3 regions of the Cupriavidus mimosae genome follow, and region 1 is predicted to be linked to each of the others. Evidence: predicted binding sites of a transcription regulator. Region 1 holds the regulator's gene; each other region holds the start of a gene.
The links. Region 1 encodes sigma-54, which starts transcription at its own class of promoters, with help from an activator protein. Its sites were predicted from a motif close to TGGCANGNAANCTGCTTT; they were not measured.
Positions count from the first base shown of each region.

Region 1 (7,841 bases):
GCGCGCGGCCGACCCGGCACGGGCACCCTGCCGGCGGAAATACGGCGAGCACGGGCGAGCGCGACGCGCGCCGTGGGTCGGCCAAGGTGCGGTCGCATTCGTTGGTATACTTCGTCGCCATGATAGCCAATTTCGATGCGGATCGAGCACTCAGGCTCGCCCGCGACACGCTCCAGACCGAAGCCGATGCGGTTTCCGCACTTTCCGGCCGCCTGAACGGCGACTTTGCCCATGCCGTGCAGTTGATCCTGCAATGCACCGGGCGCGTGGTCGTTTCCGGGATCGGCAAGTCCGGCCATATCGGCCGCAAGGTCGCGGCCACGCTGGCCTCGACCGGCACCCCCGCGTTCTTCGTGCATCCCGCCGAAGCCAGCCACGGCGACCTCGGCATGGTCACGCGCGACGACGTGCTGATCGCCTTCTCCAATTCCGGCGAGACCGGCGAACTGCTGTCGATCATTCCGATCGTCAAGCGCATCGGCGCGCGCCTGATCTCGGTCACCGGCAATCCGGACTCCAACCTCGCCAAGCTGGCCGACGTCCACCTGGACGCGGCGGTCGAGAAGGAAGCCTGCCCGCTGAACCTGGCGCCGACCGCCAGCACCACCGCCGCGCTGGCGCTGGGCGACGCGCTCGCGGTGGCGGTGCTGGATGCGCGCGGCTTCGGCGAGGAAGACTTCGCCCGCTCGCACCCCGGGGGCGCGCTCGGACGCAAGCTGCTGACCCATGTGCGCGACGTGATGCGCACCGGCAACGCCGTGCCCGAGGTGCGCGAAAGCACGCCGCTGGCCCAGGCGCTGATGGAAATCACGCGCAAGGGCATGGCCATGACCGCGGTGGTGGATACCGACGGGCGCGCCATCGGCGTGTTCACCGACGGCGACCTGCGCCGCCTGCTGGAAACCCCGCGCGACTGGAAGACCGTGCCGATCGGCGAGGTCATGCACCGCAACCCGCACGTGGTCAACCAGGACCAGCTGGCGGTGGAAGCCGTGCAGGTGATGGAAGCCAACCGCATCAACCAGCTGCTGGTGGTGGACGACGACGGGCGCCTGACCGGCGCACTGCATATCCACGACCTGACCCGCGCCAAGGTCATCTGAGCCGGCGCCCCACCCACGGCACCCGCAGCACAACGCCAAGGACACCATGCAGGCACTCCTCGCCTCCCTCAGCGGCATCGTCATGCGGCTGCTGCCGCTGCTGCTGATGGCCATCGTGGCGGGCAGCACGTTCTGGCTGGTCCAGATCAACTCCCCCAAGGAAGACCAGGCCGCGCAGGCCACCAAGAAGCACGAGCCGGATTACTTCATGGACCGCTTCTCGGCCACCGAGCTGGCACCGGACGGCAGCACCAAGATCCGCTTCACCGGCGAGCGCATGGTCCATTTCGAGGACGACCAGACCTACGAGGTCACGCGCCCCGCGATGCGCGCCTACGAGCCGGACCGCCCGCCGGTGACCGCGCGCGCCGACATCGGCCGCATGAACGCCGAAGGCACGGTGATCGACCTGTACGGCAATGGCTACGTGCTGCGCCAGCAGGGAAAGGATCCTTCGAAGGATCCGCAGCTGACCGCGGCGTCGAGTTATTTCCAGCTGCTGGTCAATGACGACATCGTCAAGACCGACAAGCCCGTCAAGCTGACGCGCGGCCCGTCGGTCATGACCGCCAACGGACTGATCTTCAACAACGTCACCCGCGAAGTACAATTGCTCGGCAATGTACGCGGCACCATCATCACCGGGCCATCCCCGGGCCGTGCGCCAGGGTCCTGACGCCCGGTCCAGCGCAGTCGCGCCCGCGGTGCCGGCCGGCACGGCTCCGCACCGCGCGCGCCAAAGTCCGCGCAAACCGCTCCACCACGCATCCAGACGCCCTCAAGCAACCCTGCCAACATGACCGCTTCCCTGACGACATCGTCCCGTCGACGCACCGCCCCGGCCCTGCTCGCGCTGGCCCTGGCCTTCGGCCTGCTGGCCCAGCCTGCCGTTGCCGAGCGCGCGGACCGCGACAAGCCGATGGTGCTCGAGGCGGACAACGCCAGCTATGACGACGTCAAGCAGATCTATACGCTGACCGGCAACGTGGTGCTGACCAAGGGCACCATGATCCTGAAGTCCGACGCCGCCGAGCTGCGCACGGATCCCGAGGGCTACCAGTTCGCCGTGGCCACCTCGAAGCCGGGCAGGCAGGCCTATATCCGCCAGAAGCGCGAGGGTGTCGACGAATACATCGACGGCTGGGGCGACCGCATCGAGTACGACGGCAAGCAGGAATTCTCCAAGCTGATCGGCAATGCCCGCATGGCGCGGCTGCAGGGCGCCAAGCTGGTCGACGAGATCCGCGGCGCGGTGCTGACCTACGACAGCCGCAAGGAGCTCTATACCGCGGCGGGCGGCGGCAGCGGCGATGCCGCCGCCGCCAACCCGTCCGGCCGCGTGCGCGCGGTACTGTCGCCGCGCCAGGACCAGAAGTCCGGCACCGCAGGCGGCTCGCCGCTGGACCTGAAGTCGGCGCCCGCGCCCGCCAACAAACCCTGACCGTACCCATGACCGATACCGCCACCATTGCCGACCAGCCTGTCGTCGAAGCCAACTCTGTACTGCCCGGCGGCAGCACGCTGGTCGTGCGCCACCTGAAGAAGCGCTATGGCTCCCGCACGGTGGTCAAGGACGTCTCGCTCGATGTGAAGAGCGGCGAGGTGGTCGGCCTGCTCGGCCCCAACGGCGCGGGCAAAACCACGTCTTTCTACATGATCGTCGGCCTGGTGGCGCTGGACGAAGGCGACATCGTGCTCGACGGCGACCACATCAGTGGCCTGCCGATCCACGAGCGCGCGCGCATGGGGCTGTCGTACCTGCCGCAGGAAGCCTCGGTGTTCCGCAAGCTCAACGTCGAGGAGAACATCCGCGCGGTGCTGGAGTTGCAGCAGGACAAGGGCAAGCCGCTGGCCAAGGCCGAGATCGAGCGCCGCCTCGATGCCCTGCTCGACGACCTGCAGATCGCGCACCTGCGCAACAACCCGGCGCTGTCGCTGTCCGGCGGCGAGCGCCGCCGCGTGGAAATCGCGCGCGCGCTGGCGTCGTCGCCGCGCTTCATTCTGCTCGACGAACCGTTCGCCGGCGTGGACCCGATCGCCGTGGGCGAAATCCAGCGCATCGTCAGCTTCCTGAAGGCGCGCAATATCGGCGTGCTGATCACCGACCACAACGTGCGCGAGACGCTCGGCATCTGCGACCACGCCTACATCATCAGCGAAGGCACGGTGCTGGCAGCTGGCCAGCCCGAAGACATCATCGCCAATGACGCCGTGCGGCGCGTCTATCTGGGCGAGAACTTCCGCATGTGACAAGACGGCTGCCCGGCGCGGGCTGCCATGGCCGCGCGATGCGGAGAGCCAGCGGCGATCACGGCGCATTAGCGATAGCAATTTCCGTTCCAACATCGGAAAGATGCGCATAAAATAGGTCGCATGAAACCGTCGCTACAGCTCCGCCTCTCCCAGCACCTGGCCCTGACCCCGCAGCTGCAACAGTCGATCCGGCTGCTGCAGCTCTCCACGCTGGAATTGCAGCAGGAAGTCGAACAGGCGCTGACGGAAAACCCGCTGCTCGAGCGGGAGAACGACTGGATCGAAAGCCCGCTGCGCGTGGCCGCCGATGGCTCGGTCAACGTACAGAGCGCGCCCGCGCCCGCCCCCGCCGAGCCCCAGGGCAATGGCGATGCGCGCGCCGAGGGCGCTGCCGATGACAACTACAGCGACAACAGCAGCGGCGACGACTACGGCAACAGCGACTGGAGCCTGGATGACTTCGCCCGCCGCCCGCAAGGCGACGAGGACGAAAAGACGCCGATGCAGCTGCGCGATGCCGAGCCCACGCTGCGCGAATACCTGATGGAGCAGCTGACGCCGCTGAAGATCTCGGCGCGCGACAAGGGTCTCGCCATCTTCCTGATCGAATCGCTCGATGACGACGGCTACCTGAGCGCCTCGCTCGAAGAGATCTGCGCGGAGCTGCCCGAAGAGCTGGAGTTCGACCCCGACGAAGTCCACGCCATCCTGACGCTGCTGCAGAGCTTCGATCCGGCCGGCGTGGGCGCGCGCAATGCCGCCGAATGCCTGGCGCTGCAATTGCGCCGCCTGACCCACCCGCAGCGCGAACTGGCGCTGACCATCGTCACCCATCACCTGGAACTGCTGGCGGTACGTGACTACACGCGACTGAAGAAGGCCCTGCAGGTCGATGAAGTCGCGCTCAAGGCCGCGCATGACCTGATCCGCTCGCTCGCACCCTACCCGGGCCACGCGTACAGCCGTCCCGAGGCCGATTTCGTCGTGCCCGACGTGTTCGTGCGCAAGAGCGGCGGCGGCTGGACCGCGCAGCTCAATCCGGATGTGATGCCGAGGCTGCGCATCAACGATATGTATGCCCAGATCCTGCGCGGCGCCAAGGGCGAAACCGGCACGGCGGGACTGCAGCAGAAGCTGCAGGAGGCACGCTGGCTGATCAAGAATATCCAGCAAAGGTTCGACACGATCCTGCGTGTCTCGCAGGCCATTGTCGAGCGTCAAAAGAACTTTTTCACCCACGGTGAAATCGCCATGCGCCCCTTGGTTTTGCGGGAGATTGCCGATACACTGGGTTTACACGAGTCAACCATCTCCCGGGTGACGACCAATAAATATATGGCTACGCCGATGGGTACTTTCGAACTGAAGTACTTCTTCGGTAGCCACGTGTCCACCGAAACCGGTGGCGCGGCTTCATCAACGGCCATCCGCGCCTTGATCAAGCAACTGATAGGAGCCGAAGACCCGAGGAATCCCCTTTCCGACAGTCGCATCGCCGAACTGCTGGGCGAACAGGGCTTCGTTGTCGCACGCCGCACCGTCGCCAAGTATCGTGAAGCCTTGAAAATCCCCGCAGTCAATCTCCGCAAGTCTTTGTAGCCGAGCCCACCGCCTGCCTGGTGAGGCTCTTTCAGAAGGAGAAGCGCTATGAACTTCAAGATCAGTGGACACCACCTGGACATCACGCCCCCTCTGCGTGAGTACGTGGAAACGAAGCTGGAGCGAATCGTCAGGCATTTCGATCAAGTCATTGGCGTTAGCGTGCTGCTCTCTGTCGACAATCACAAGGAAAAGGACCGGCGTCAGTACGCGGAAATCAATCTGCATCTAAAGGGCAAGGACATCTTTGTCGAGGCGCATCACGAAGACCTGTATGCGGCGATCGACGCACTCGTCGACAAGCTGGACCGTCAGGTGATTCGCTACAAGGATCGCGTGCAAGGCCACGACCGCGAAGCGGTCAAGTACCAGATGGCCGCAGCGCAAATGCAGCAATAAACCCGTGCCCGGCAGCCCCGCAGAGGGCTGCTGAACCAGGATTCCACAGGCAAGCCGCGCCCCGAAGCGCGGCTTTTTTGCGCCCTTGCGCCGTGACGGGTGTGTGGCAGCGGAGCAAAGCCCTGCCACGCATGAAGGTCCGAAATGTTCGCAAGCGCAGCGCCAAGGTGTATGCTGCGCCATACAAAGAGAGAGAAATCGTGGCTGCGCCTGCTCGCGCTGCACCGCACAATGCAAGGGTAGCCGCTGCTCTATAATGGGCCGGACGTCTTCCCCGCGCCGGCAGCGGTCGGGGAGCCAGCCGCTGCCCGGCGGAACGATCCGCCCGCTAACTGACATCCTGCGCATCGCCCATGAATCGTTTGGCCAAATTGCTGCCACCCGGCAACATTACCCTCGACGTCAGCGTCACCAGCAAGAAGCGTGTGTTCGAGCAGGCCGGGCTCCTCTTCGAGAACAACCATGGCGTGGCGCGCGCCATCGTTACCGACAACCTGTTCGCACGCGAGTCGCTGGGCTCGACCGGACTGGGCGCCGGCGTGGCGATTCCGCACGGGCGCATCAAGGGCCTGAAGCAGCCGCTGGCCGCGTTCATGCGACTGGCCGAGCCGATCCCGTTCGAATCGCCGGACGGCAAGCCGGTGTCGCTGCTGATCTTCCTGCTGGTGCCGGAACAGGCCACGCAGCAGCACCTGGAAATTTTGTCCGAGATCGCGCAACTGCTGTCGGATCGCGACATGCGCGAGGGCTTGGCGACGCTGCCCACGCCCGATGCCGTGCACGAACTGCTGATCGCATGGCATCCCTGATCCACTGATTCCCCCGGAGCGGGCCGGCACCAGACCGGGCAAGCGCCACGCGCTTCGAACACCGCCTTACCAGCCATACCGCATGGAACTCACCGGCGTCACCTCCCAGTCCATCTTCGACGACAACGCAGCCGACCTCAAACTCTCGTGGATCGCCGGCCTGGAGGGCGCGGACCGCGCCTTTGACGTTGAATTCGCCCGCGAAGCGACCTCCGCCGCAGACCTGGTGGGCCACCTCAACCTGATCCACCCGAACCGGATCCAGGTCCTCGGCAAGCCCGAAATCACGTATTACCAGCGGCTCGACGACGAGACCCGCAAGCGCCAGATGGGCGAGCTGATCCTGCTGGAGCCGCCGTTCCTGGTGATTGCCGACGGCATGGAGCCGCCGCCGGACCTTGAACTGCGCTGCACGCGCTCGTCGACGCCGCTGTTCACCACGCCGGTGTCGTCCGCCGCGGTGATCGACCATCTGCGCCTGTACCTGTCGCGCATCTCCGCGCCGCGCGTGACCATGCACGGCGTGTTTCTCGACATCCTGGGCATGGGCGTGCTGATCATGGGCGAATCGGGCCTGGGCAAGAGCGAACTGGGCCTGGAACTGATTTCGCGTGGCCACGGGCTGGTGGCCGACGACGCCGTCGATTTCGTCCGGCTGGGGCCGGATTTCATCGAAGGCCGCTGCCCGCCGCTGCTGCAGAATCTGCTTGAAGTACGCGGCCTGGGGCTGCTCGACATCAAGACCATCTTCGGCGAGACCGCAGTACGGCGGAAGATGAAGATCAAGCTGGTGGTGCAGCTGGTGCGGCGCAACGATGGCGAATTCGAGCGGCTGCCGCTGGATTCGCAGTACCTGGACGTGCTCGGGCTTCCCATCCACATGGTCAAGATCCAGGTGGCGGCCGGCCGCAACCTGGCCGTGCTGGTCGAGGCCGCCGTGCGCAATACCATCCTGCGCCTGCGCGGCATCGACACGCTGCGCGACTTCATGGACCGCCAGCGCGCCGCGATGCAGGCCGATGCCGTCTCGCGCGGGCAGGGCCGGCTGCTGTAAGCCCCGGTCCGCCGCGGTTTTCAATTGCTTACAACGGCGTGACAACCGCTCGTCAACGCTTCTCAGGCATGCTCCGTTTTGTGCTGCAATGGGCATCACGCCCGTTACGGACGCTGCAACGCCGAACCGGCGCGCGGCGACAAGGTAGTCCACCCCCGAGGAGAGCAAGCATGAAGACCCTGATTGCAGTGTGCGCGCTGGTCACCCCCCTGTTCGCAGCCAGCGCCTTTGCGCAGACCGCCACGCCGGCCACTCCTGCTACGCCGGCCAAGCCGTCGGCCACGGCCCCGGCAACGCCTGCCGTGCCGGCCACGCCTGCTACCCCCGCCAATCCGGACAAGCCCGCGGCCAACACCCAGCAGGACAAGATGAAGTCCTGCAACGCGCAGGCCTCCGGCAAGAAAGGCGACGAACGCAAGGCATTCATGAAGGAATGCCTGTCGAAGTCCGGCGCGCCCAAGAGCCAGCAGGACAAGATGGCTTCCTGCAGCAAGTCCGGCAAGGGCAAGAAGGGCGACGAATACAAGGCCCACATGAAGGAATGCCTGTCAAAGGCAGCCTGAGCGCCCTTGCTCGCGAACCAGCATGGCGAACCGGAAGGTTCGCCATTTTGCTGGTGTCAAC
Region 1 covers NZ_JALHRY010000005.1:125,215-133,055, reverse strand. Annotated here, with positions in the region: gene MKD50_RS11275 (hypothetical protein) at 1-233, opposite strand, end outside; gene MKD50_RS11270 (KpsF/GutQ family sugar-phosphate isomerase) at 120-1,103, shown strand; gene lptC (LPS export ABC transporter periplasmic protein LptC) at 1,150-1,779, shown strand; gene lptA (lipopolysaccharide transport periplasmic protein LptA) at 1,900-2,544, shown strand; gene lptB (LPS export ABC transporter ATP-binding protein) at 2,553-3,353, shown strand; gene MKD50_RS11250 (RNA polymerase factor sigma-54) at 3,477-4,955, shown strand; gene hpf (ribosome hibernation-promoting factor, HPF/YfiA family) at 5,004-5,354, shown strand; gene MKD50_RS11240 (PTS sugar transporter subunit IIA) at 5,708-6,163, shown strand; gene hprK (HPr(Ser) kinase/phosphatase) at 6,246-7,217, shown strand; gene MKD50_RS11230 (PsiF family protein) at 7,388-7,780, shown strand.

Region 2 (7,841 bases), on a different contig from region 1:
TCGTCGCCCCACGCGTGATCCCATGCCGCGTCGGCCCGATATCCAGCGACACATCCTTCTTGGAAATGATGTCGGCCGCCTTCAGCACCTCGCCCCAGTTGTCGAGCAGGAACGAGGCATGGTGGAAGCGGTTCTTCTCCGGATGCCGGATAAAGGCGACGTCATGCGCCTTGTTCGAGCATGTCAGGAAGGCACCGATCAGCACCTCGCCGTCCGGCCCGGCCACCACCTGCTCCGCCAGCGAGAACCCCAGCACATCGCGGAACAGCTTCACGGTGCCGTCGACATCGTCGCCATACAGCAGGCAATGGTCGAAGCGGCTGGGTGCCATGCCGCGCAGGTCGTCCGGCCAGGGATCGGGATTGAGGTCGCCGGTCTTGCAGCCCGGCTTGTCCTTGTCCGCGAACAGCTCCATCGCATGGCCGGTGGGAATCGTGAAGCGGAAGCGCACGCCGGTGTGGGGGTGCTCGCCCGCGGCGATCCATTTGCAATCGGTGGCCAGCCCCGACTGCTCTACCTCCAGCGCCAGCCGCTCCAGCGTGTGGCCGCTGTCGACGCGAAAACCCATGTAGTCCATGCCCGGGCTGTCAGACTCGCGCAGCACCACGCTATGGTGGTCGTGCTCGTCCCACGCCTTCAGGAACACGCGGCCCTGCTCGTCGCGGGCGGTTTCGATCAGGCCGAGGACCTCGGTGTAGTGCCTTACCGCCGGTTCCAGCTCCAGCACGCGCAGGGCCACGTGCCCCGGGCGCAATACGCCAGTCAATGCCATGTCTGTCTCCTTGTGTGTGTCTTCACTGCTTGGTCATGCGTGATCGCTTTTGCCGGCATGCCGCTCAAGGCAGCGCTGCAGCAGCGCCACCGGCCGTAGCCGGATATCGCTGTCGGGATAGGTCTTGCAGGCCAGCACCAGCCCTTCGCGCTGGTCGGCCTCCGACAGGCAAGCCCGGCTCGTCTTGCCCACGTGGTACTGCCCGGCCTCAATCCGCACCTTGCACACGCCGCAGCCGCCACCGCGGCAGCCGGCGGGAATGCCGCGCTGGCCCAGTACTTCCATGGCCCGCAACAGGTTCTGCTCCGGCGCGCACACGTAGCGCTGCCCGCTGCCGGCGATTTCCACGGTATGCATGCATGGCCCTCCCGCTCAGATCTTGAACAGCGGGCTGCGCGCACTGTTCTGCGCATCGCCCGCGGACAGGAACTTCTCCGTGTGGATATCCGCCTCGAACAGGCGTCCCTGCATCAACGTGCGGATGCAGGCCTCGATCATCGGCGGCGGGCCGCACAGGTAAGCCTTGTGGCCGCGGAAGTCGGCGCCGCCGTCCTTTGCGTAGAGCTGCTGCAGAACGTCATGCACGTAGCCGCGTGCGCCGTCCCAGCCGCTGTCGGCGGGCTCGTCCGACAGCGCGGGCACATAGCGGAAGTTGGCATGCGCCTGCGCCAGCGCGTGAAACTCGTCGTCGTAGTACAGCTCATCACGATTGCGCGCGCCCTGCACCAGCGTGATCGGCAGCGTCTCGCCGGCGGCAAGCAGGTCGAGGATCATCGAGCGCGGGCTGGACAGGCCCGAGCCGCCGGCCAGGAACAGCATCGGCACCCGCGCCGACTTGCGCACGAAGAAGCGCCCGTACGGGGCCGAGAAGCGCAGTTCGCTGCCTGTGGCCAGCTGCTCGTGCAGCCAAGTGGTGGCGGGTCCGCCGGGCACGCGCCGCACATGCAGTTCGACCAGTTCGTCGCCGGGCTTGCTGGCGAGCGAGAACGCACGCGGCTGGTCGCAGCCCGGCACCTGCAGGTTCAGGTACTGGCCGGCCTGGAACGCGGCGCGCTGGCCGTCCTTCGGCTTCAGCCAGATGCCGAGGATGGTCGGCGTCAGCGCGCGCGTGGCCACCACCTCGGCGCGGTAGTCGGCCAGCGGCAGGCCTTCGGCATCGGCGTCTTCCTCGATATCGGCCTCGATCACCAGGTCTGACTGCGCGGTGGCGCAGCAGGCCAGGCATTGGCCGTTGTCGCGCTCGAAGTCCATCAGCGCAAAGCCGGAGGCCTCGCCCTGGTCGACCTCGCCGTCGACCACCTGCACCTTGCAGGTGGCGCACAGGCCGTGGCAGCAGGCGTGCGGCAGCCACACCCCGTTGCGCAGGCAGGCATCGAGCACGGTCTGCCCCGGCGCGATGGGAATGGTCTGGCCGATCGGTTCAATGGTCAGCGAATACATCTCGGTCTCCTTGCTTGCTAACCGCGCATCAGCTGCCGCTGCCGCCGATGCCGTCCAGCCCCGGCGTGCGGAAGCGGATCACCTCCTTGTGGCCCAGGCCGTTCTCTGCCAGCGTGCGGTCCAGGTCGGGCTGCCACGGCTGGCCGCCGCGCAGCCACTGCACCGTGCTCCAGTCGATGCGGGCGAAGTCGGGGTGATAGCCGTAGACGCCAGGAAGGACGTCTCGCACCACCGCGCGCAGCGGCATCGACGGCGCGAACGGAAAGCAGTGCGGTGCGCAGAACAGCAGGTGGCCGTCCCAGCCGATGTAGAGCAGGCGGTTGCCGTGGAATGCATCTTCGCGATCGGCGGGCGCAAAGGTGTAGTCGCCGATGGATACGACGGGCATGGTTGTCTCCTTGTCTGTGATGCGTCGCTCAGGCGGCCGGTGCGATGCCCTTCCAGGCGTTCCAGTTGCGCTGGTCCTGCGAGCCTTCGAAGTCGAGGTTGTCGGCGCCCTGGTTGATGCGGTACCACTGCAGCACGTCAGGCAGCGTGGCGCCGCCGCAGTTGCCCTGGTAGATCTGGTGCACCGGCAGCCACGCCTGCGCGTACTTGGCGGGCTCGTCGTCGAAGATGTCCTTGCAGCCATCTGAACAGAAGTGAAACTTCATGCCGTGGTAGCTGCTTTCGCGGTAGCAGGTCTGGGTGGGGTCGTCCGCTTCGGAGAACACCATCGGGATCTGGCAGGTCTGGCACAGCATCGGCAGCGTGGCGTTGTAGAAGCGCTCGCCGGCCTGCTGCCGCTCCTGCCAGTGGTCCAGGCGCGGCTTGTAGTAGCGTTCGAAGGTCTGGGGGTATTTCTCGGCCAGCCACGCCATCTCGTCGGCCTTCGGGATCCAGGTATGGAAGCCCGCCGCGGCCGCGTAGTTGTAGAAAGTGCCCCACGCCTCGTGCGTGATGCGGTCCTTGGTCCTGGTGGCGACCTCGTGGTACTTGGGCATGCGCAGCCCGTAGCGCTCCAGGTCCTTGAACAGCGCGCCGCCGGCCTGCTCGAAGTACATCTCCCACGCCTCGGCCCACGACATCACGCGCTTGGGCAGCATGTAGTCCATCATCATTCCGACCAGCGTCAGCAGGCGGAAGCCGCGCCAGAACCATTTGTCGAGCCACTTCTGCAGGATCGGGATGTTGCCGGGGTCCTGCTCGCACAGGAACTTGACCACCTCCAGCCCCAGCGTCATGTGGCGCGACTCGTCGGACTGCGCCGAGAAGCCGAAGGTCACGGTGGCCATGTCGCCGTTGTACGCCGCGCCCGACATGAACGGCATGAACAGCAGGTTGGTCAGCACGTACTCGAACGAGAACGAGATCGCGGTGATGAACTCGAACGGCCCCGCGCTCATCGCGTCTTCGAAGTAGGACTTGGGCACCGACAGGTACCAGACCCGGTCGTGCATGTGGCGCCATTCGCCGAAGCCGTGGAAGTACTTGTTGTAGACCGACAGCGTATGCAGCTGGGTCTGCGCGTGGCGCAGCTCGTCGATCGACTGCATCTGCGCCGCCACGCGCGCGCCGGCGCCGCGGAAGTGCCGGCCCAGGTGGGCATAGCCGCGGTGCGCGGCGTATTCGAGCGGCGTCACGCCGGTCAGGAACAGCCGCAGCGCGTTCAGGTAGCGCGGGTCGGACACGTTGAGGTGGCCGTTGTTCTGCACGAACGAGTCGATGATCGCGTACAGCTTGCGCTCCTTCTCCGACTGGTATTTCCAGTACGCGTCCATGGTCATGCGGAACGGGTCTTCCCACTTGTCCCAGTCGTGGATCTTGATCCCTTCGTACTTGTCGAAGGGAAAGACCTTGTCCATCGGCTCATAGGTCGTTTCCCAGGCGAGGTCGCGCGTCATCGAGGCGTATTTCTCGCGCAGGTTGAGCTTCTTGCGTGCGTCCATGATGTCTCCGTGTTGTCCTGTGTGCGTGGGCTCAGGCGTTCCAGCGCAGCGTGAAGGCGTCTTCGTCTTCGTCGATGTTCCCGCACAGCGAGATCAGGTTGAGGTGGATCTCCTGCAGGTCCCAGTCGCGGCCGAGCTTGCCGGCGACCAGCTCGCGCACGATGGTCAGGTGGCCGGGGGCGTCGATCTTGACCATGGCCGGGAACTGCGCGACCACGGCGTGCGGATTGGCTTCGGTGATGGCGTCGATGATGGGGCGGGTGTCGTCGTTGTTCTGCAGGGCGATGTAGACGTTGGCGGCGGTGGTCATGGCGGGTCTCCTTCTTTGCGCTCAGGCAGCAAGGCCGAGCTTGTTCAGGCGAACTTCAAACTGTTCGCGGCACAGCGCCACCATCTGCGCGCCGTCGGCTCCGGTCAGTGCGTTGGCAACGGGGATCAGCGCTTCGGCTACCTGCGCCGCAGCGGCGTGCGCCCAGCCGGACAGCAGCGCGCGGTTCGCGTCGGACTCCGCAGCGGCGGCCTGGATTACTGCATCGACCCAGCGCGCATGCTCGTCGCGCCAGTCGTTCATGAACTCGGTCAGCACTGCCAGCCCGGTGCCGCAGGCGCGTGCAATGACCGCATCGGCATGCTGGTAGACCAGCGGGTAGAGCAGCCCGTCGAGCACCAGGTTCTGGGCGACGAAAGTCTCGAACCAATCCGCGGTGACGAAGGTGTGTTCGACAAAGCAGCGCAGCGGCTGCCACGCAGGCCCCTCCAGCCAGGCCACCCTGGCCCGCTCCAGCGCGACGCCGGTATTGCCGTCGAGCAGCATGCCGATGCGCGACAAGTACTGCGCGATGCCGAGGCGATCCATGGCGCAGTAGGTGCAGGCCTGCGTGATCGCCGTGCCCCAGCCGTAGTCGGCGCAGTAGAAGTTGTTCATGTTCGCGCCCCACTCCACGTGGCGCAGCGGCAGCAGGCCGGTGGCCAGGCGCTCCTGCCATTCGGCCGGCAGCGCCTGCAGCAGGCCGCGTTTCTCGACGAAGGCGAAGCTCTTCTCGGCGGCGTCCTGCTGGCGCCCGCGCGCGGTCACGTAGGCGCCGTAGTAGAACTGGCGCGGGTCCTTCAACGCATACCAGTCATGCATCACGATGGCGGTGCGGCGCTTGTCGTACAGCTCGAAGCCGGGGTCCCAGGTGGGGCGGTAGTGGAAGTTCACCTCCGACTGCACGTCGTAGGTCGCCTCCTGGTAGCGCGACGCCGGCTTGTCGCCGAAGCGGCGCGCCACGTGGCCGTAGGTCTGGCGCAGCGGCTGGATCTGCTGGGTCTTGATATCGACTTGCATCGCTTGGTCTCCTGTGTCCCTTCTCTTTGTGATGTGGTGGCGGCGGTGGGCGGCCGAGTCAGTCGTCGGCTTGGGGCTGCGGCGAGGCTTCGAGCGCAGGCAGGAAGCGCACGCGGTTGACGCAGCAGAAGGCTTCGAACATGGGCTCCGGCATGATCAGTTCGACGTTGAGCTCGGGGTCGGCCACGCTGAAGGCGAATTGCACAAAGCCTTCCGGGGTTCGGCCCTCGACCCGCACATAGCGCGGGGTGGCTTCGAACAACGGGATGGACGGGGTGTTCATGGCGCGCTCCTTGGCGTGGCTGGACGCGGGCCTTACTGCGAAGACCGTGCCAGCAGCCGCAAAGCGTTGTGGGACAAGGGTTGCCGGGAAGCGGCGGACGCCAGCGTGCGCGTTAACCCGGAAGGCCGGGCACGACAGCCATCGATGAATTGATGAAGCGGTCCGCGAGCTTTGATCAAATGATCAAAAGCCGCGCCGGGCGGGCGTTTGCGGGCAGCACGCTACGAAGGGTGCGCTGGCGCTGCGGCGCAGCAGCGCGTGCGGGACTGGAGGAGAAAAGGGCTTGATCCGACAGCGAAAAATCGCTCGCGCTGCGCAGCATGGCGCGGATGCGGGGCGATGCATGGCCCGCAAGAGCCTGCATCAAATGATCAAATGAACAAATGGGAAAGGGAAAGTCAGGAGACGAGAGCAAACCCGCAGCGTCATCTTTGCCTGGGGCTTTCCAACTCCCGCTTGCGTACTCCCTCTCCCGCAAGCGGGAGAGGGGAGCAAACCCGCAGCTGGCAGGCCCTAAGCAATCAGTTGCCATTCCCCCCGCGCGCACCCCGCGTCTTCCACCGATACGCCAGCTGCGGCCGGGTGATGCCCAGCAGCCGCGCGGCCTGGCTCATGTTGCCGTCGGCGCGCTGCATCGCGGCCTCCATCAGCACGGTCTCGACATCGCCCAGCGCCAGCTGCTGCTCTGACATCTGGTCCAGCAGCGCATGGACCGCGGCTGCGCGCAGGTCCGGCAGCGTGCCGCCCGCGCCCAGCCGTGGCGCGGTATCCGGCGGCGGCGCCACGGTGCCCGGCAGGAACAGGTGGTCGGCGCCGATCTGCCCGCCGTGGCTGGCCAGGATCACGCCGCGCTCGATCACGTTCTCCAGTTCGCGCACGTTGCCGGGCCAGTCATAGTGGCGCAGCTCGGCCAGCGCGCGGTCGGTGATGCCGACGATGCGCTTGCCATGGCGCGCGCCGTAGCGGGCCACGAAGCGCTCCGCCAGTGGCCGGATATCGTCGAGCCGCTCGCGCAGCGGCGGTATCGTGACCGGATAGACGTTGAGGCGGTAGTACAGGTCCTTGCGGAAGGTGCCCTGCTTTACCGCTTCGGCCAGGTCGACATTGGTGGCCGCCACCAGCCGCACGTCCACCTTGCGCGCGGCGGTACCGCCCACGCGCTCGACCTCGCCCTCCTGCAGCACGCGCAGCAGCTTGGACTGCGCCGTGGCCGAGAGCTCGCCCAGTTCATCCAGGAACAGGGTGCCGCCATGCGCGCGCTCGAAGCGGCCGGGCCGTGACTGGGTCGCGCCCGTGAAGGCGCCCTTGTCGACGCCGAACAGCTCGGCCTCGATCAGTTCATCGGGAATCGCCGCGCAGTTCACCGCGACGAAGGGCTTGTCGGCGCGGGCGCTCACGCCGTGCAAGGCCTGCGCGAAGCGCTCCTTGCCCACGCCGGTCTCGCCCAGCAGCAGCACCGTCACGTTGCTGGCGGCGGCACGCTGCAGCAGCCCCCACGCCGCGCGAAAGCCCGGCGAGGTGCCGACCAGGTCCGCCGGCGTAGCCGCCCCGCCCTGCAGCGCGCGCAGGTGCTCGACCTCGCTCTGCAAGGCGATCAGGGTCTCGATCACGGGGTCGGGCTGGTACAGCGCCAGCGCCTGTGCGCCATCTTCCCAGGCTTCCACCGGCTTGCCGACGATGCGGCAATGCGGGTGCCCGCAGGCAATGCACTCCACCTCGCGATACAGGATGGTGCGGCCCATCAGCGCCGAGGTGTAGCCGGTGGCATAGCCGATCTGCATCCAGCAGGCAGGCTTGTCGACGATGCCGAACAGCTGCCGGTGCACGTCTCCCTCGAACGAGTCTTCCCAAAGGAACTCGCCGTCGTAGATGCCGGCGGCGATGTCGATATCGACCTTGACTGGCGTGACCCGCACCACCCCCTCGATGGTGTGCAGGCAGGGGCCGATCTCGAGCTGGCCGAAGTCGCTGTGGCCCGCGCGCAGTTTTCTGGCGACTTCGGCATCGCGCATGCCCGAATGGAAGCCCATGCGCGTGAACAGCCCGCGCGCGCGCTCCATGCCCAGGGTGTCCACCAGTTCCTTGCGCAGC
Region 2 covers NZ_JALHRY010000007.1:80,545-88,385, reverse strand. Annotated here, with positions in the region: gene MKD50_RS14820 (catechol 2,3-dioxygenase) at 1-772, opposite strand, end outside; gene MKD50_RS14815 (2Fe-2S iron-sulfur cluster binding domain-containing protein) at 806-1,129, opposite strand; gene MKD50_RS14810 (NADH:ubiquinone reductase (Na(+)-transporting) subunit F) at 1,145-2,212, opposite strand; gene MKD50_RS14805 (phenol hydroxylase subunit P4) at 2,241-2,600, opposite strand; gene MKD50_RS14800 (aromatic/alkene/methane monooxygenase hydroxylase/oxygenase subunit alpha) at 2,629-4,140, opposite strand; gene MKD50_RS14795 (MmoB/DmpM family protein) at 4,172-4,450, opposite strand; gene MKD50_RS14790 (aromatic/alkene monooxygenase hydroxylase subunit beta) at 4,472-5,467, opposite strand; gene MKD50_RS14785 (phenol hydroxylase subunit) at 5,526-5,750, opposite strand; gene poxR (phenol degradation transcriptional regulator PoxR) at 6,272-7,841, opposite strand, start outside.
Region 2: a site for sigma-54 is predicted at 5,785-5,802, ahead of MKD50_RS14785 (phenol hydroxylase subunit). Genes of this name have one in related genera too.

Region 3 (7,841 bases), 170 kb from region 1:
GGCCTATATCTCGCTGGACGGCAACATCGGCTGCCTGGTGAACGGCGCCGGCCTGGCCATGGCGACCATGGACACCATCAAGCTGTTCGGCGGCGAGCCGGCCAACTTCCTCGACGTGGGCGGCGGTGCCACCACCGAGAAGGTGACCGAAGCCTTCAAGCTGATGCTGAGCAACAAGAACGTCCAGGCCATCCTGGTCAACATCTTCGGCGGCATCATGCGTTGCGACGTGATCGCCGAAGGCGTGATCTCGGCCTCGAAGGCCGTGTCGCTGAACGTGCCGCTGGTCGTGCGCATGAAGGGCACCAACGAAGAGCTGGGCCGCAAGATGCTGGCTGACTCGGGCCTGCCGATCATCTCGGCCGACACGATGGAAGAAGCCGCCCAGAAGGTCGTGGCTGCCGCCGCCGGCAAGTAAGCCGAGGCGCCGTTACCCAATACAAGCGAACTTCGGCAGCGCGCGTGGCCTTTGCCCGCGCTGCCCGAGTCAAGCAAAGGACGAAAGCATGTCGATTCTGATCAACAAAGACACCAAGGTCATCACCCAGGGCATCACCGGCAAGACCGGCCAGTTCCACACCCGTGGCTGCCGTGACTACGCCAACGGCAAGAACGCGTTCGTCGCCGGCGTGAACCCGAAGAAGGCCGGCGAAGACTTCGAAGGCATTCCCATCTACGCCAGCGTCAAGGACGCCAAGGCCCAGACCGGCGCCACCGTGTCGGTCATCTACGTGCCGCCCGCAGGCGCCGCAGCCGCGATCTGGGAAGCCGTTGACGCCGACCTGGACCTGGTGGTCTGCATTACCGAAGGCATCCCCGTGCGCGACATGATGGAAGTCAAGGACCGCATGCGCCGCGAGAACAAGAAGACCCTGCTGCTGGGACCGAACTGCCCGGGCCTGATCACGCCGGACGAGATCAAGATCGGCATCATGCCGGGTCACATCCACAAGAAGGGCCGCATCGGCGTGGTGTCGCGCTCGGGCACCCTGACGTACGAAGCCGTGGGCCAGCTGACCGCGCTGGGCCTGGGCCAGTCGTCGGCTGTCGGCATCGGTGGCGACCCCATCAACGGCCTGAAGCACATCGACGTGATGAAGATGTTCAACGACGATCCGGAAACGGACGCCGTGGTCATGATCGGTGAGATCGGCGGTCCGGACGAAGCCAATGCGGCCAACTGGATCAAGGACAACATGAAGAAGCCGGTGGTCGGCTTCATCGCTGGCGTGACCGCGCCTCCGGGCAAGCGCATGGGCCACGCCGGCGCGCTGATCTCGGGCGGTGCCGACACCGCCCAGGCCAAGCTGGAAATCATGGAAGCCTGCGGTATCAAGGTGACCAAGAACCCGTCGGAAATGGGCCGCCTGCTGAAGGCAATGCTGTAAGCCCTGGCCGACTTTCCCGCGACAGCGGGATCGACCGTTCCCTCAATGCCCCCGCTTCGGCGGGGGCATTGTCTTTTGCGGGGAGTGATCCAGGCGCCATGATGACCCCGAACATTACGAGATTGAAATCTAATCGAAAGGTTCATCGGTTAAACAGTCATGTCTGCGCCTTCAGACATCCGAAATCCCGTCACATGACGGGGCGCGCCATCACATAAAACTCGAGGAGCCTCCCCGTGGAACTGCTGTCTTCCACCACTTTCTGGATTGCGTTGGGATCGATCATCCTGACCAATATCGTCCTGTCCGGCGACAACGCGGTGGTGATCGCGCTCGCCTCGCGCAACCTGCCGCCGGCCCAGCAGAAGAGGGCCATTTTCTGGGGCAGCGCCGCCGCCATCATCATGCGCGTGGTGCTGACCGTGGCCGCGGTCAAGCTGCTGAGCCTGCCCTACCTGAAGATCATCGGCGCCGTGCTGCTGGTCTACATCGGCGTGCAACTGCTGACCGGCGAGGACGACGAAGACGGCCATGACGCCAAGGACAATATCTGGGCCGCGATCCGCACCATCCTGATCGCCGACCTGGTGATGTCGCTGGACAACGTGGTCGCCGTGGCCGCCGCCGCGCAGAAGGGCCCGGAAGGCAGCCAGCTGCTGCTGCTGATCGTCGGCCTGGGTCTGTCGATCCCGCTGATCGTGTTCGGCAGCACCATCCTGCTCAAGGTGATGGAGCGCTTCCCCGTCATCATCGTGCTGGGCGCCGCGCTGCTCGGCTATCTCGCCGGCGAGATGCTGGTCAGCGACCCGGTCGACGCCGCCTGGTTCGAAGTCCACGTGCCGCACGCCCACCTGGTCTTCGGCGCCGCCGGCGCGATCCTGGTGGTGATCATCGGCAAGCTGCTGAGCCGCCGGTCGGCACAGACGGCCTGACGGCAATCAGCGCATGCGCGAAAGGGCGGCCAGCTGGCCGCCCTTTTTCATTGGGGGCTGCGCCAGGTGTGTCGGTGCCCATGCCCACTAACTCATGTGAGTGATCGCACTTTTTGTCGCGCTTGCCTGTGTTAGCGGTCCCGGGTGACAATTTTTGGCGCAACCGGCAAGCACCACCCCCACGGGTGACGAAATTTGTCGCTTTTCACCCCCTACGGATGGGGGATGCCGCTGGCACACTTGCTGCTCAATCGTCCCCGCGTCACGAAACCGAAGACGTGCAACGCTTAACCAAAATCTCTTCGAGGGGTCAAATCATGCAACGGGTACAACAACTGAAGAAGCTGGGCCGCCGCGTCCAGAAGGGCTTTACGCTGATCGAACTGATGATCGTGGTAGCGATCATTGGTATTTTGGCGGCGATTGCGATTCCCGCTTACCAAGACTACGTGATTCGCGCTCGCGTTACCGAAGGTCTGACGCTGGCTGATTCAGCAAAGACTTCTGTTACCGAGAATGCCGCGAACGGTGTCGCACTTGCAAACGGTTGGGCTGCTCCTGCGGCCACGCAAAACGTTACGGGCATTGCAATTGCGGCGAACGGTCAAGTCACCATTACTTATGCCGCCCGTGCGGGCAACGGTACGCTCGTACTGGTGCCGTCTTCCGGCGGCGCAGCGCTTGTAGCAGGTACTCCGCCGGCTGGCGGCTCTGTGGATTGGGAGTGCTTTTCGGCGGCAAAGGCGGCCTCTACTCTGCCCGCTCCTGGCCCGGCACCGGCAGCAGCTGCGACTCTCCCGGGGAACGTCTCACCGGTTAGCTGCCGTACCTAATCGTTCTGCGAACGTATGAGAAAGCGCCTTCGGGCGCTTTTTCTTTGCCTAGCGCCCGAGCTATCATGCGCCTTTTCCCAACCCAGGCGCCGCATGCCGCCTTCCCGGCCAAACCTCCCGTCGGCAGTTCTCGTCGCAGCAATCATCATCCCGCTGCTGGTCTCCCGGCACACGCTGCCGCTAGCGACGTTCTACGGCGAATGGGCCGCCGCGCTGTGCAGCATTGCCGCGGTCGCCGCAGTTGCTTTTCAAGCGGTCCGAAGACCGGTGACGTCGACTGACGCCCCCTCCGCATCGCTACCGCTAATCTCGCTGCTATTTATCTGGCTTGTCGTCGTCAGCCTGATCTTCGCGATCCAGGGCCACGCCGACGTTTCCGGCAGCCGCTTGATGACTGTTCTCACGTTGCTGGTCGGCACCGCCGTGGCATCTGCCGCATGGTGGTACCGCAGCACGCAGGCTGGCAGCGAATCGGATACTGGTGACGCCCTTGCCGTTGCGCTCCTGATCGCGGGCCTGCTGGGTACCGTGTCGCAATGGGTCCAGCTCTTCCACCTAGAACCCCGCTCCTTCGGCCTCGTCTCCACCTATTTCTACGACACCAACCGCCGCCTCTGGGGCAACCTGAACCAGCCCAACCACCAGGCCACCGTACACGGCCTGGCACTGGTCGCGTCAGTGTGGCTGGCCTCGCGTGGCCGCTTGCGTTTCCCGATGTGGCTGGCCGCGGTGGCCCTGCTGGAAAGCGGCATCGTGCTGTCCGGTTCGCGTACCGGCGTGCTGCATGTGGGCCTTGCCGCGTGCTACGCGTTGATTGCGGCATGGCTGGCGCGGGGCGAGCGACGCGGAGCGGATCCGATGCAGCGCCCGGTTGGGCTCGTGGTCGCTGCCGTTGCGATGGTGGCGATGCTGTTGATACTGCAACCCACGATCAAGGCGGCCGGGCAGGCCTTTGACTGGCGCTTGTTCGACACCGTCGCCCAACTCGAAGCCGAAGACCAGATTTCCGCGCGCGGCGCGCTGTGGGCGCACGCCATGGCGATGTTCCGCGCCCATCCGTGGTTTGGCGTCGGCTGGGGCGAGTTCGGCTGGGCGCAGTTCCAGCAGCTGGAACAGGTGGGCGTGAAGGTCGAGATGTCCCTGCACGCGCACAACGCGGTTCTCGATCTGCTGGCGAAGACTGGGATCGTTGGCACCGCGGGCGTCGGCGTGATCCTGCTGGCGTGGCTGTGGCGGGTGGTGCGGGCGCGCTTGTGGCATGGCGATGCCGAGGAGCGCAGGCAGACGGTGCTGGTGCTGACCTGGCTGGCGATGCTGTGCGCGCATTCGATGCTGGAATACCCGCTGCATTACCTGTATTTCTTCCTGCCGTTCTGCTTCATGCTGGGGTGGCTGGAGCCATCGGGCTTTGGGCGCTGGCGGGTGCCGTTGCCGGTGGCGCGGGGGCTGGCGCTGGCGTTTGTCGCGGTGGCCGCGGTGGTGCTGGGCACCATGTGGCAGGACTATCGCCGCGCGGAAGCGCGCGAGTATGCCAGCAGCGAAGGCCGCCAGGCGCTGCCGATGCCGCGCTTCTGGTTCCGCCAGCATGCGCAGGCCGATGCGGCGGGGCAGGCCGCGATCACGCCGGAGAATGCCGCGTCACTGTTGCCTGCGCATGTCGCGGCGGTGCACCTGCTGCCGACTCCCACCATGATCGCGCGCACGGCATGGCTGCTGGCGCTGACGGGCGATGCCGCGCAAGGTCGCCAGTGGATGGAGCGCCTGCGCTGGTACTACCTTGGCGACGAGGCCGCGCAGTACGCGACGATCGCGCAGGCGTGCCGCGGCGTCAAGGCGGAAGCGCGCCCGCAGGCGTTCTGCGGCTGGGTGCTCGACCGCTCGCGGCGACTTGCCGAACTGGGCCGGGACTGACCTAGTAGTACGGGTACGGGCTGTAGTAGACCGGCGGCGGAGGCGGCGGATAGTAGTACCGCGGCGCCGGCGCCGGGACGGCGGCCACTTGCCCCGGCACGGGCACGCGATTGCCGCTGGCGTACATGCACTGCACGTAGGCGGCGTCGTATTGCTGCTGCGTGCCATAGCCGGCGTATTGCGCATTGCCGGCACCGACCGCCGCACCCGTGAGCAGGCCGACGCCCGCGCCCACCGCCGCACCCGATCCCCCGTTGAAGGCCGCCCCCGCGGCAGCGCCCAGCGCGGTGCCGACCACCGCGCTGCCAAGCGCGGCATTGTTGGCCGCCTGGGCCGAAGACACGCCGCCGACGCGCCCGAAGGCGAACTGCCGGCAGTTGTAGTCGTCGGCGCGGAACTGGTCGAAGTTCTTGCCGGTGCCGGGCAGCGCCATCACGCTGGGACCGGAGGGCAGCACGGCGCAGGCGCCGAGGGCGAGGGTGGCCACGGCCAGCGTGGCGCGGGTCAGGGCATGCATGGTGTCACCCCGTGTCAGGAATTGGCGGGCGGCTGTGCCGGCACGCGTTGCCAGCCGCCCGGGCAGGATGCGACGTAAGGGTAGTAGCCTTCGGGCTGGCTGCAGTGGTACCACCAGCCCTGCTGCGGCATGACGCCGTCCGGGCCGGGGGCGGGCACCGGGCCGTTCGGGCCTTGCTCGATGTATTCCGGCGGCGCCGCGGGCACCGCGACCGCGGCCGGCGGATAGTAGTACGGCGCGGGGTAGCCGTAGGGATAGCCGCCGTAGAACGCGCCGGGCCCGAGATAGATGCCTACGCCTACGCTGGTGCGCGTCTTCACCATGCCGTCGCGCAGATCGCCGCCACGCCAGGCGGCATCGTGGAGATCGGCCCGCCCGGCTAGGGCGGCGCCGCTGGCGGCCGTGGCCGCGAATGCCAGGGCGATCTGGCAGAGCATGCGCCCGTTCATGGTGTCCACCTCATCCCCGCGCGCGTCGCGGACAGGGTCAGCCGGCCGCAATCCTTGGCGGCCCGCAATCATATTGAATACCAAATTGTCGCGCGCGGATGGTGGGGACGGCGTGTGTGGAAATGCGGCGTTACCTTTATTACCAGGGAAGGAATATGGCGTAAGACGAGGCAACGTCCGCCCTGGCCCGGCGTACTGCGCACGTCACGTACGCTGTGTCGCGAGGAAAGCGATTAACCCGCCGCAGCCCAATCCCCCGACTTGCCGCCATGCTTTTCCAGCAGCTTCACGTTGCCGATCACCATGCCCCGGTCCACCGCCTTGCACATGTCGTAGATCGTCAGCAGCGCGACCTGCACGCCGGTCAGTGCCTCCATCTCCACGCCGGTCTGCCCGCGGGTCTCGGTGCGCACGGTGCAGGCGACGGTAGCCGTGGCCTCGTCCAGCACGAACTCGACCGCCACCTTGGTCAGGCCGATCGGGTGGCACAGCGGGATCAGGTCGGCGGTGCGCTTGGTGGCCATGATCGCCGCCACGCGGGCGATGCCGATCACATCCCCTTTCTTGGCGCTGCCGTCGCGCACCAGGGCGAAGGTGGCGGGCTGCATGGTGATGGTGCCGGTGGCCACCGCGACGCGATGGGTGCTGGCCTTGTCGCCGACGTCGACCATGTGGGCTTGTCCGGCGGTGTCGAAATGGGTGAGCTGGGTCATGAGCGGGAGCTTCGGGCGAACTGCATGCATGGGGCCGCCGGTGCTGCCAGTGTCGCCCCGAAAGGTCCGACCGACGCGTCCGATGGGAACGGCCACGGGAGGCCGCTATCATAGCAACATGCCAAAACACCCATCGCTTCGCAGGTCTGCCGCATATGGCCGTGGCGCCGTGGCGGATGCCGTTCCTGCCGGTTCCGCGTCACATCGCGAAGCCGGCAGCCACCGCCGCGCCGGCGGCGCCTGGGCGCCATGGCGGCGGCCGCTGGCGGCGCTGCTGGCACTGACATTCGCGGCACCGGCCTGGCCACAGGGTACGCCGCGCCCGGCAGCGGCGCCAGCGGCGCCGGTGGCTGCGCCCCGAGCGCCGGCGCCGGCCACCTCGGCCGAGGCGGCCGACCAGGTCTACGACAACCTGAATCGCAGCGTCAAGGCGGGCCAGAAATCCGAGTTCGGCCTGCGCACCAACAATGCGGTGGTGGAGGCGGGCGGCGTGCAACTGCCGGACCTCGGCGACCCGTCCACCGCGTCGCTGTCACCCGACATGGAGAAACGCCTGGGCGACCGCATCATGCGCGATATCCGGCGCGATCCGCTGTACGTGCCCGATCCGCTGCTGTCCGACTACCTGAACGCGCTCGGCTACCGGCTGGTGCAGGCGGCGCGGCGCCAGAACATCTCCGGCTCGACCGGCGCCGGCACCTTCGCCACCGGCTTCGACCTGTTCGCGGTGCGCGATCGCAGCATCAACGCCTTTGCGCTGCCGGGTGGATATATCGGCGTGCACACCGGGCTGCTGGTGCAGTCCGATACCGAATCCGAACTTGCCTCGGTGCTGGGCCACGAAATCGGCCACGTGATGCAGCGGCATATCGCGCGCGGCATCACCCAGCAGGACCAGTCGATGTGGATCGCGTTGGCGTCGATGGTGCTGGCCGGGCTGGCCGCGACGCGCAGCCCGGATGCGGCGGCGGCGCTGGCCATGGGCGGGCAGGGCGCCGCCATTGCCAACCAGCTGTCGTTCTCGCGCGGCGCGGAGCGCGAGGCCGACCGGGTCGGCTTCCAGATCCTGACCGCGGCGGGCTTCGATCCGCAAGGCAT
Region 3 covers NZ_JALHRY010000005.1:298,545-306,385, forward strand. Annotated here, with positions in the region: gene sucC (ADP-forming succinate--CoA ligase subunit beta) at 1-418, shown strand, start outside; gene sucD (succinate--CoA ligase subunit alpha) at 507-1,388, shown strand; gene MKD50_RS12060 (TerC family protein) at 1,625-2,320, shown strand; gene MKD50_RS12065 (pilin) at 2,638-3,153, shown strand; gene MKD50_RS12070 (PglL family O-oligosaccharyltransferase) at 3,247-5,064, shown strand; gene MKD50_RS12075 (hypothetical protein) at 5,066-5,581, opposite strand; gene MKD50_RS12080 (hypothetical protein) at 5,596-6,030, opposite strand; gene moaC (cyclic pyranopterin monophosphate synthase MoaC) at 6,264-6,743, opposite strand; gene MKD50_RS12090 (beta-barrel assembly-enhancing protease) at 6,862-7,841, shown strand, end outside.
Region 3: a site for sigma-54 is predicted at 2,553-2,570, ahead of MKD50_RS12065 (pilin). Genes of this name have one in related genera too.